DNA from 2 places in the Bacillus bruguierae genome. Region 2 is predicted to be linked to the other one. Evidence: predicted binding sites of a transcription regulator. Region 2 holds the regulator's gene; the other holds the start of a gene.

Region 1 (5,043 bases), on a different contig from region 2:
AGGAATGCGAAAAGAGATTAAAGAGGAAGCTGCATATCGCAATCAGTAAGAGAAGGCTGACAATTGTCAGCCTTTTTTTGTAATAGAAAAGTTTTCAGTAAGGAGACGCCAATTTTGTGGGAAAGGTAAGCCGATTTTCCAATAACTGATACCTCGAATTCCTTGTTCCTTTATTAAATTAAACTTACTTTGAACAGACCTAGCATCTTCAAACCATACTTCATGTTTTACTCCATTTGCATCGTAATAATTGAAATGAGGAGCTTGAGAAGTGAAATCGTATTGAATTGGGACATTGTGTTTTCGGGCAAGCGCAACGGCAGCAATAGAACTAACTGCTTTTGCAGGAGGATTTCCTGGTTTAAACGGAACAATCCAATCAAATCCGTATAAGTTTTGCCCCATCATAATTTTCCGCGGCGGCATTTGTGATTTTGCATATTGAATAACTTGTTTTACAGGACCAATTGGAGATACTGCAAGAGGCGGTCCACCTTGCCATCCCCAGTCGTATGTCATAATGACAATGAAATCGACAATTTCACCTTGTGCTTTATAATCATGAGCTGCAGCTGGACCTTTTTGAGTTGAACTTGTTTTTGGGACGACAGTTGTACTAAGTGTATATCCTTTTGGTAGACGTGTTTTTACTTTGCGTAAAAATTGATTATATGCTTCGCGGTCTGCCGGTGCAAAGTTCTCAAAATCGAAGTGGACATCACGCATTCCGTATTTTTGAGCGGTTTGTAAAATGTTTGTAATAAACGTATTTTGAATGGTTTCATTGCGTAAAATAATGCTTGCTAATTCAGAGCTAAAACTCCCATTTTCAAGATTTGTAATAACAAGCATTGGAATCGTCTGCCCTTGTTTTGCAATTGAGACGATTTCAGATGTTTGGGTAGGTTCTTTCAGTGTTCCATCACGTTTTGCTTCAAAGCTAAAGTAGGCCAAATAGGTTAAATATGAATTGATCGCTTTGGTGGAAGCAATTAAGCTTTCTTTAATTGGAATTGTAGATGGTTGTAAATAGGCAATGGATTCAATAATTTTTTTTGTTCCTTTTGGTACATATAGTTGCTGTCCGACTTGGAGTGGAGATTTTAATGATAAATGATTCACTTTTGCTAAACTGGCAAGAGGTACGTTGTAAGTTAAGGCAATTTTATATAAGCTATCCCCAGGTTGTACAAAGTAGGTATTTCCTTGTGTATTCACGATTAATGCTTGCCCCACGACGAGTGTTTCAGCTGGGTTTAACCCATTATCTTTCACAATTGTTTCAGCTGTTGTTCCGTACTGCTTAGCTAATTTATACACGTTATCTCCGCTTTTTACAGTTATGATTTGTAGCATATGCTCACTCCTTTAAGGAAAAAAAGATCCGCTGCTTCTATTTTATTTTCAGATTCTCTGTATTATGATTAAAGGTGTAGAAAGAAACGCAAGCGAGAAGGAGTTAAAATGATGTTTATAGCAGAACAGGAGATTGACATCCGTTATGCAGAGACAGATCAAATGGGTGTCGTGTACCACGCAAATTATTTAGTATGGTTAGAACTTGGCCGTACGAAATTAATTCAAGATTTAGGATTTTCGTATGTTGAAATGGAGAATGATGGGGTTGTATCTCCTGTACTTGATTTGCAAATTACATACCGAAAAGCAATGCGTTACGGAGAAAAGGCTATTGTGAAAACATGGGTGGAGTCTGTGAGCCCACTACGTGTTGTATATGGCTATGAAATTTATAATGGAAACGGTGAGCGTTGTATTACAGCGTTTACAACAAATATTTGTGCCAAAAAAGAGGGCTTTCGTCCGGTGTCATTTAAAAAATTGTACCCAGAATGGTATGAGGCATACGAAAAAATTAAAAAGCAATAAAAAACGTGGCGTAGGCCACGTTTTTTATTTTACATAATGAAATTGCGGGAACTCGTCATCAGCGTTAAATGTAACAGACAAGTCATGCCCATCAAAGAACCATTCATCATCGCCTTCAATAAAGAAAGTAATACCATCTCCTTGAAATTGTACAACAGGAGTAGCTGGATCATCTTTACGAATTCCTAATGAAAGACCTTTTTGAACAGTACTACATCCACCATATTGTACGAAAAAGCGAAGAGTATCGCCTGTTTGTAAACCAAGCTCGTTTTTATACCAGTTTAGTGCTTCTTTTGATACTGAAATGTTCATTTAGTATTCCTCCAACATAATCGCTTTTTCTTTTAGTATAAAAAATAACGCAAAAAGACGCCATTTATATGCTTTGCGTTTCCTTTTTGCGTTATGTGGGTCACAATCTTATTTTTGTTTTTTTGTTAATTTTGCTTTTGGTTCTGTTTTATTTATAATTCGTCCAATATTTGCACGGTGTCTATAAATAACCATACCAGCTAATAAACACATGGCAACAATGAAGATTTTATCCCCGTTTATAATTGATGCAATAACAGCGGCGATAGCTGTTATCATAGAAGAAAGTGAAACGTATCTCGTTGTAAATAGTAGGGTGAAAAAGATCACAGCTAATATTAAAAAGGTAAGTGGTGCGTAGCATAATAGTACACCAGCAGAAGTAGCAACTGCTTTTCCGCCGCGGAACTTCGCGAAGATTGGGTATACATGCCCTAGTACCGCAGCTAATCCAAACCATAAGGGATGGATATTTAATCCGAAAATGATCGGTAGCGCTGTAGCCAATGTCCCCTTTAAAATATCAGCAATTGTAACAATAAAACCTGCTTTTTTCCCTAGCGTACGAAATGTATTCGTTCCTCCTAAATTTCCGCTGCCGTGTTCCCGAATATCGATTCCATAACCAATTTTTCCAACAACAAGTGCAGATGGAATCGAGCCAAGTAAATAGGCAACGATAAATAAAAGATATGTAAGCATAAGTTCAGTCTCCTTTATTCAAATGTGTTGATAAAGGGTAAAAAGAGTTTTTCCCGTATATTGTACCACACATTTGTAAAGATCACATTTATTTTTTGTAAGATGAAATTTCGATTTGGAAATATGAGAAAAAAGATTCAATAGATCTTAAAAAAACTTTCACAAGAATGTTACATTTATCACAGATTTACTCTTACTATATGTTGTATCATTTTGATGGTAAATGAACTAGATGTTGTTGGGGGTTAAGGAATGAATCAAGAAATGAAAAAAAACAGTGAATATGATGAGAATCTAAAGGGGATTTTTGCGAAAATTGTTCATGCAAATGAACAAGATTTAATGCAAGAAAATGCGAATGTTGATGGTCGATCTCCAATGGGAATGATGGGGAAATTTGCTTCTGAGAGTGCAAGATATTATGCGATAGAACAATTACTTTCTGAGCCAGTGAAACAAGCAATTGATCAAAATATTTTATATCCACATGATTTAGACTTTTATGCAACAGGTACGACAACTTGTTCGCAAATACCGTTAGCGCAGATGCTTCAAAACGGGTTTCATACAGGTCACGGGCATATGCGACAGCCGCAAGATATTAAAAGTGCATTGGCGCTTTCTTCTATTATTTTTCAAGCAAATCAAAATATGCAGCATGGCGGACAATCATTTGCGCTGTTCGATGTGGATTTGGCGCCATATGTGAGAAAAACGTTTGAACGGAATAAAAAACGTTTAGCAACATATCCGTTAACAGCTGAGCAAATAGAAGAGTTTGCGTGGAAAGAAACAGAAAATGATACGTATCAAGCATGTGAGGCGTTTATTCATAATTCGAATAGCATGCATAGCAGAGGCGGGGGGCAAGTTCCGTTTATTTCAATTAATTACGGAACAGATACATCAAAAGAAGGAAGATTACTAATTAAACAATTATTACGAGCGACTCAAGCTGGATTAGGAAAAGGAGAAACACCAATTTTTCCGATTCAAATCTTCAAGTTGAAAAAGGGAGTAAATTTTGAAGAGAAAGATCCAAATTATGATTTGTTTGAATTAGCAATAGAAACGACAGCGAAACGATTATTCCCTAATTTCTCATTTTTAGATGCACCATTTAATGCGGCGTATTATGATGGGCGTCCTGAAAGTGAAGTGTGTTATATGGGTTGTCGTACGCGTGTAATGTCTAATATTCATGGGGAAGAAACTGCGATTGGAAGAGGGAATTTATCGTTTACCTCTATTAACTTAGTGAAATTAGCATGTATTAGTGGATCAAAAGAAGCGTTTTTTGAAGCTTTAAATTATTATCTTGATCTAGGTATTGATCAATTGTTAGAAAGACTTTCCTATCAAGCAACGAAAAAAGCAAGAGATTTTCAATTTTTATATTCTCAAGGAGTATGGCGCGGCGGTGAAAAACTGCAACCTGAGGATGCTGTTGCTGAAATTTTAAAACAAGGTACATTAAGTATAGGTTTTATTGGCCTTGCGGAATGTTTAGTTGCTTTAACAGGAAAACATCATGGAGAAGACGTAGAATCATGGAAGCTTGGTTATGAAATTATCGAATATATGAGAAAGAAAATGGATCAAGCAACAGAGGAACATCAATTGAATTTCTCATTAATTGCAACTCCGGCAGAAGGATTATCTGGGAAATTTGTCAAAAAAGATCGAGCTGAATTTGGAACAGTTACAGGTGTAACAGATCATAATTATTATACAAATTCATTCCATATTCCTGTTTATTATCCTATTCAAGCAATTGATAAAATTCGTTTAGAAGGACCGTTTCACGCGCTTTGTAATGGTGGTCATATTACGTATATTGAATTGGACGGAGCGGCTATTCATAATCAAAAAGCATTACAGCAAATTGTGAAGGCAATGGCCCAGTATGGCGTAGGATATGGATCTATTAATCACCCGGTTGATCGCTGTAAATGTTGCGGTTATCACGGGATAATTAGTAATGAATGTCCAAGCTGTGGGAATGAAAATGAACATGATTTTGAAAGAATTCGCCGCATCACAGGATACCTTGTAGGAGATATGTCAAAGTGGAACAGTGCGAAGCGTAGTGAAGAAAAGGAACGGGTGAAACATTCATGAGAGTAATGAACATCATTC
Region 2 (5,043 bases):
CAGTGGAATGAAAGTAGGGACAGTATTATCAAATATGCGATGGCTACAAAAATTCACGTTTTTACCAGGTGTATTACTTATTATTATTGGAATTTGGAAAATGTAAGAGACGTGAAACGATTGTTTCACGTCTTTTATTATAAGGGGGATTATGATGACAGTTGTAATTGGATTAACGGGCGGCATTGCCAGTGGAAAAAGTACAGTATCAAAAATGTTTCAAGGTTTTCACATTCCAGTCATTGATGCAGATATTATTGCAAGGGAAGTTGTGGAGCCTGGTAAGGAAGCGTATAACGAAATTGTAAAAGCATTTGGAAAAGAAGTGCTTGGGGACAATGAAGAGTTAAATCGTCCGAAACTTGGTAGCATTGTATTCCACAATGAAGAAAAACGGTTGCTGTTAAATGGTATTGTGCATCCCGCTGTACGAAACGAAATGAATGCACAAAAGGATAGATACATAAGAGAAAATGCGCAAGCGATTGTGCTCGATATTCCGCTTTTATTCGAGAGTAAATTAACAAGTATTGTAGATCAAATTTTACTCGTTTATGTGGACAATGAAACGCAAATTACAAGGCTAATGGAACGTAACAATTTTACACAAGAAGAGGCGAAAGCACGAATTGCTGCCCAAATGCCGCTACAAGAGAAAATAGTATTAGCAGATAAAGTGATTAATAATAATGGCACAATAGAAGAAACGAAAGCGCAATTAAGTAGCATTTTAAAGGAATGGAATATTATTAAATAAAAAATTTTGAAAATGATGAAATTGTTTAGTGACATATCCTCTTTTTGTGTTATACTATTATTGGGATTTGAGATAAATAGTATAACGCAATCAAGGGGGATAACATATTATGATTCGTGTGGCAATTAATGGGTTTGGACGTATTGGGAGAATGGTGTTTCGTCAGGCAGTAAAAGAAAGCGCATTCGAAATTGTAGCAATTAATGCGAGCTACCCATCTGAAACGTTAGCACATTTAATTAAATATGATACAGTTCACGGTAAATTTGATGGTACAGTAGAAGCGTTTGAAGATCATCTATTAGTAGATGGTAAAATGATTCGCCTTTTAAACAACCGCGATCCAAAAGAATTGCCTTGGAAAGAATTGGGAGTAGACGTTGTGATTGAAGCAACAGGTAAGTTTAACTCCAAAGAAAAAGCAAGTCTTCACGTAGAAGCTGGTGCGAAAAACGTTATTTTAACTGCGCCAGGAAAAGATGAAGATGTAACAATTGTTGTTGGTGTAAACGACGAACAACTTGATATTACAAAACATATCGTTATTTCAAATGCATCTTGCACAACAAACTGTTTAGCACCTGTTGTAAAGGTGTTAGATGAGCAGTTTGGAATTGAAAACGGTTTAATGACAACAGTTCATGCATACACAAATGACCAAAAAAATATTGATAATCCACATAAAGATTTACGCAGAGCACGTGCATGCGGCCAATCTATCATTCCAACAACGACAGGTGCTGCGAAAGCGTTAGCAAAAGTTCTTCCGCATTTAAATGGAAAACTTCATGGTATGGCACTTCGCGTTCCGACACCAAATGTATCTCTTGTTGACTTAGTTGTAGATGTAAAACGCGATGTAACAGTGGAAGAGATTAATGAAGCATTTATGAATGTTGCGAGCGGTGCATTAAAAGGAATTGTCGCATTTAGCGATGAGCCGCTTGTTTCTATAGATTTTAATACAAATACGCATTCTGCAATCATTGATGGTTTATCTACAATGGTAATGGGTGAGCGAAAAGTAAAAGTACTTGCTTGGTACGATAACGAATGGGGTTATTCTCGTCGTGTTGTAGACCTTGTAAAGCTTGTTGTAGATCAATTTGCGAAACAAGAAAACGTACAACATATTTAATAGATGAGAAAAGGGCAGGCGTTAGCCTGTCTTTTTTTCTTTTTGTAATAGAAAAAAATTACATATATTTTCTATGTAAATCACCTAGAATAGCTATGAATACTGTGATTTTGAATCTTTTCCTTTTTTTTAGAAAAGTAAAAGGGAAAGTGTCGTTGGGAAAATAAAAAAACTGTTGTTGCAAAATGAAAATAAACAAAGTATACTAACATTCGTAAACTTAAGAGCTGAGGTGGTAGTCACTACTTAAAGGGTTAGGACCTCTCTGGACTAACTTTCCCCCGTGGTAGTGGAGCAAGCCAAATTGCAAATTAGTTTTCAATTCGAACAGTTAAATTAAATTAACAAGGGGGAACTGTAGAATGGATACTATGGACACTATGGGTCGTCACGTAATCGCGGAACTTTGGGATTGCGATTTCGACAAGCTTAATGATATGCCTTATATTGAAAAATTATTTGTGGATGCAGCACTTCGAGCAGGCGCTGAAGTACGTGAGGTTGCTTTCCATAAGTTTGCACCACAAGGTGTAAGTGGAGTTGTAATTATTTCTGAATCTCACTTAACAATTCACAGTTTTCCGGAGCATGGTTATGCAAGTATTGATGTATATACTTGTGGTGATCGCATTGATCCAAATGTTGCTGCGGAGTATATCGCTGAAGGATTAGGAGCAAAGACGAGAGAAAGTATTGAACTTCCTCGCGGTACAGGTAGCTTCGAAATTAAGCAAAGAGAGACAAAAGCTCTTTAAAAAAGAAGATAATTGATTTAAAATGTAAAGAGGTGTATAATACACCTCTTTTTAGTTTATCCCGCATTAACGGGCAGTAAGACCCCCGCCTCAAGATTCAGAGAGAAGTGAAGGAGATAGGTGAGGGATAACTGCCCGTAAAAGCCCGATTGGTTCAACTAACCATCCGAGGGGGATGAAGAAAACCCCCTCGGATGGAAGTTTCACTTTATATTGTATTACTTATATATCTATTATATAAGAAGGAATTTGTTTATACATAAGTGTATTTGATCAAGTGCTTATAATATAGAAGAGAAAATTCTTGTTTAAAATGTTTTAGTTTTGTTAAGATAAAATTAAATTGTAAAGGAGTGAACGGATTGCGTTGTCCATCCTGTTTTCACAATGGTACGAGAGTATTGGATTCACGTCCGGTTGACGAAGGACGATCCATTCGCAGAAGAAGAGAGTGCGAAAGTTGTCTCAATCGCTTTACAACATTTGAACGTGTCGAAGAGCCGCCGCTCATTGTTGTAAAAAAAGAAGGGACGCGAGAAGAATTTAACAAAGAGAAAATTTTGCGTGGTTTAATTAAAGCGTGTGAAAAGCGACCTGTAACGTTGAAACAATTAGAGGAAATCACGCAACATGTAGAACGGGAATTGCGTAACTTAGGAATGTCAGAAGTAAAAAGCGATATGATTGGTGAAATGGTCATGGAAGCGCTTCGTGATATTGATGATGTTGCATATGTGCGTTTTGCATCTGTTTATCGACAATTTAAAGATTTGAACGTATTTATTGAAGAGCTGAAAGATATTCTTCAAAAAGAACGAAAATAAAAGAGCTAGAAGCGTAAGCTATTAGCTCTTTTTTCACTAATATATAAATACAAATTGAAAAAACGACATAAAACCTCTTTCTTTTAGAGGAGGACGAGAGCATCTGGCCGTGCATAGAAGCGGTTAGGTCCTTTTCCTGCCACATGCGAGGTTTACAAACAAATGGAGCAAGCAAGTAGCGGGCATGTTGTATTCTGCATAGCCGCGATTTATATGTTGAAAAATCAAAATAGATTTATCCCGCTATTCGCGGGTAGTTAGGCCTCCACCTCGAGATTCAAAGAGAAACGAAGAAGATAAGTGGAACTAACCATGAAAACGAATGACAGAAAGGATTTGCAAGGATGGAAAGACAGTCATGGATGGAGCTGTTGCCAATTGACCGTTACAAAGTAAGTGCAAGAGGGCTGCTCAGCAATTATGATCGTAAAGTGCTGACAATGTTATATCAACCGCTAATTGGCAGTAAAGCTTTTAGTCTATATATGACATTGTGGGGCGAGTTAGAGCAGGACCGTTTATTTGGAAAAGAAAATACACATCATTCTATTATGGTAACAATGCAAATGCAGCTCCCGGATATTTATGAAGAACGTATAAAGTTAGAGGCGATTGGACTTTTAAATGTGTATGTGAAAAAAGAAAAAGATATTCGCATGTTTATTTATGAGTTACAGCCACCACTTATGCCAAAACAATTTTTTGATGATATTGTATTAAGTATTTTTTTATATAACCGCTTAAGTAAGGCGAAATATAATCAAGTGAAGCAATATTTCTTAGAAGAAGAATTTGATTTTGCTTCTTATGAAAATGCAACACGATCCTTTAATGATGTGTTTGGTTCTTTTAATCCAGGTCAAGTGGAGCATGCCAAGGAAGAACTGCTTATACCAAACGCGACTGTGATGCCGAGCAGAGCTGAGGGGAATGCACCTCAAATTTGGAATGATTTCTTTGATTTTTCATTATTTGTAGAAGGATTATCAGCGCTTGTGCCGCGTAAAGCAATCACGGATCAGATGCGTGAATGTGTGATAATATTAGCTTACGTATATGGTATTGATCCGTTATCCATGCAAAATATTGTTCTTGGTGCTGTTACGGAGCATAATACAATTGATATGGAACGATTGCGAAAAGGTGCGCGTGATTGGTACCAATTTGAGAATGGACAGGCACTTCCTATATTGAGTGAGCGGACGCAGCCGTTGCATGCTCGGACGATGAAGGAGAAAGAACCGACAACACAAGAAGAGATGCTCATTAAACAGCTAGAAGAAATTTCACCAAGAGAGTTATTAAAAGAAATTTCGGGCGGGGCTGAGCCGACGAAGGCTGATTTGCAAATTATTGAAGATGTTATGTTGCATCAGAAGCTAACGCCAGGTGTTGTAAATGTACTTATTTATTATGTAATGCTTCGTTCTGATATGAAGTTAGCGAAATCGTATGTAGAGAAAATTGCCGGACACTGGGCTCGTAAAAAAATTACAACAGTAACGGAAGCGATGGGGCTTGCGAAAGAGGAAAATCGTCAATATCAAGAATGGGCGGAAACAAAGAAAA

Evidence for each region. Region 2 encodes NrdR, which represses ribonucleotide reductase genes. Its sites were predicted from a motif close to AACACNATATATNGTGTT; they were not measured.
Region 1: the regulator NrdR is predicted to act here: its motif matches at 3,097-3,114, upstream of WAZ07_RS11300 (anaerobic ribonucleoside triphosphate reductase).

What each region holds. Positions count from the first base shown of each region.
Region 1 is NZ_JBAWSX010000005.1:186,711-191,753, forward strand. Features, by position in the region: gene tlp (small acid-soluble spore protein Tlp) at 1-49, shown strand, start outside; gene WAZ07_RS11280 (LysM peptidoglycan-binding domain-containing protein) at 67-1,356, opposite strand; gene WAZ07_RS11285 (acyl-CoA thioesterase) at 1,468-1,887, shown strand; gene WAZ07_RS11290 (HesB/YadR/YfhF family protein) at 1,912-2,202, opposite strand; gene plsY (glycerol-3-phosphate 1-O-acyltransferase PlsY) at 2,311-2,904, opposite strand; gene WAZ07_RS11300 (anaerobic ribonucleoside triphosphate reductase) at 3,169-5,025, shown strand; gene nrdG (anaerobic ribonucleoside-triphosphate reductase activating protein) at 5,022-5,043, shown strand, end outside.
Region 2 is NZ_JBAWSX010000001.1:281,574-286,616, forward strand. Features, by position in the region: gene ytaF (sporulation membrane protein YtaF) at 1-106, shown strand, start outside; gene coaE (dephospho-CoA kinase) at 155-757, shown strand; gene WAZ07_RS01390 (glyceraldehyde-3-phosphate dehydrogenase) at 867-1,895, shown strand; gene speD (adenosylmethionine decarboxylase) at 2,267-2,650, shown strand; gene nrdR (transcriptional regulator NrdR) at 3,013-3,474, shown strand; gene WAZ07_RS01405 (replication initiation and membrane attachment family protein) at 3,819-5,043, shown strand, end outside.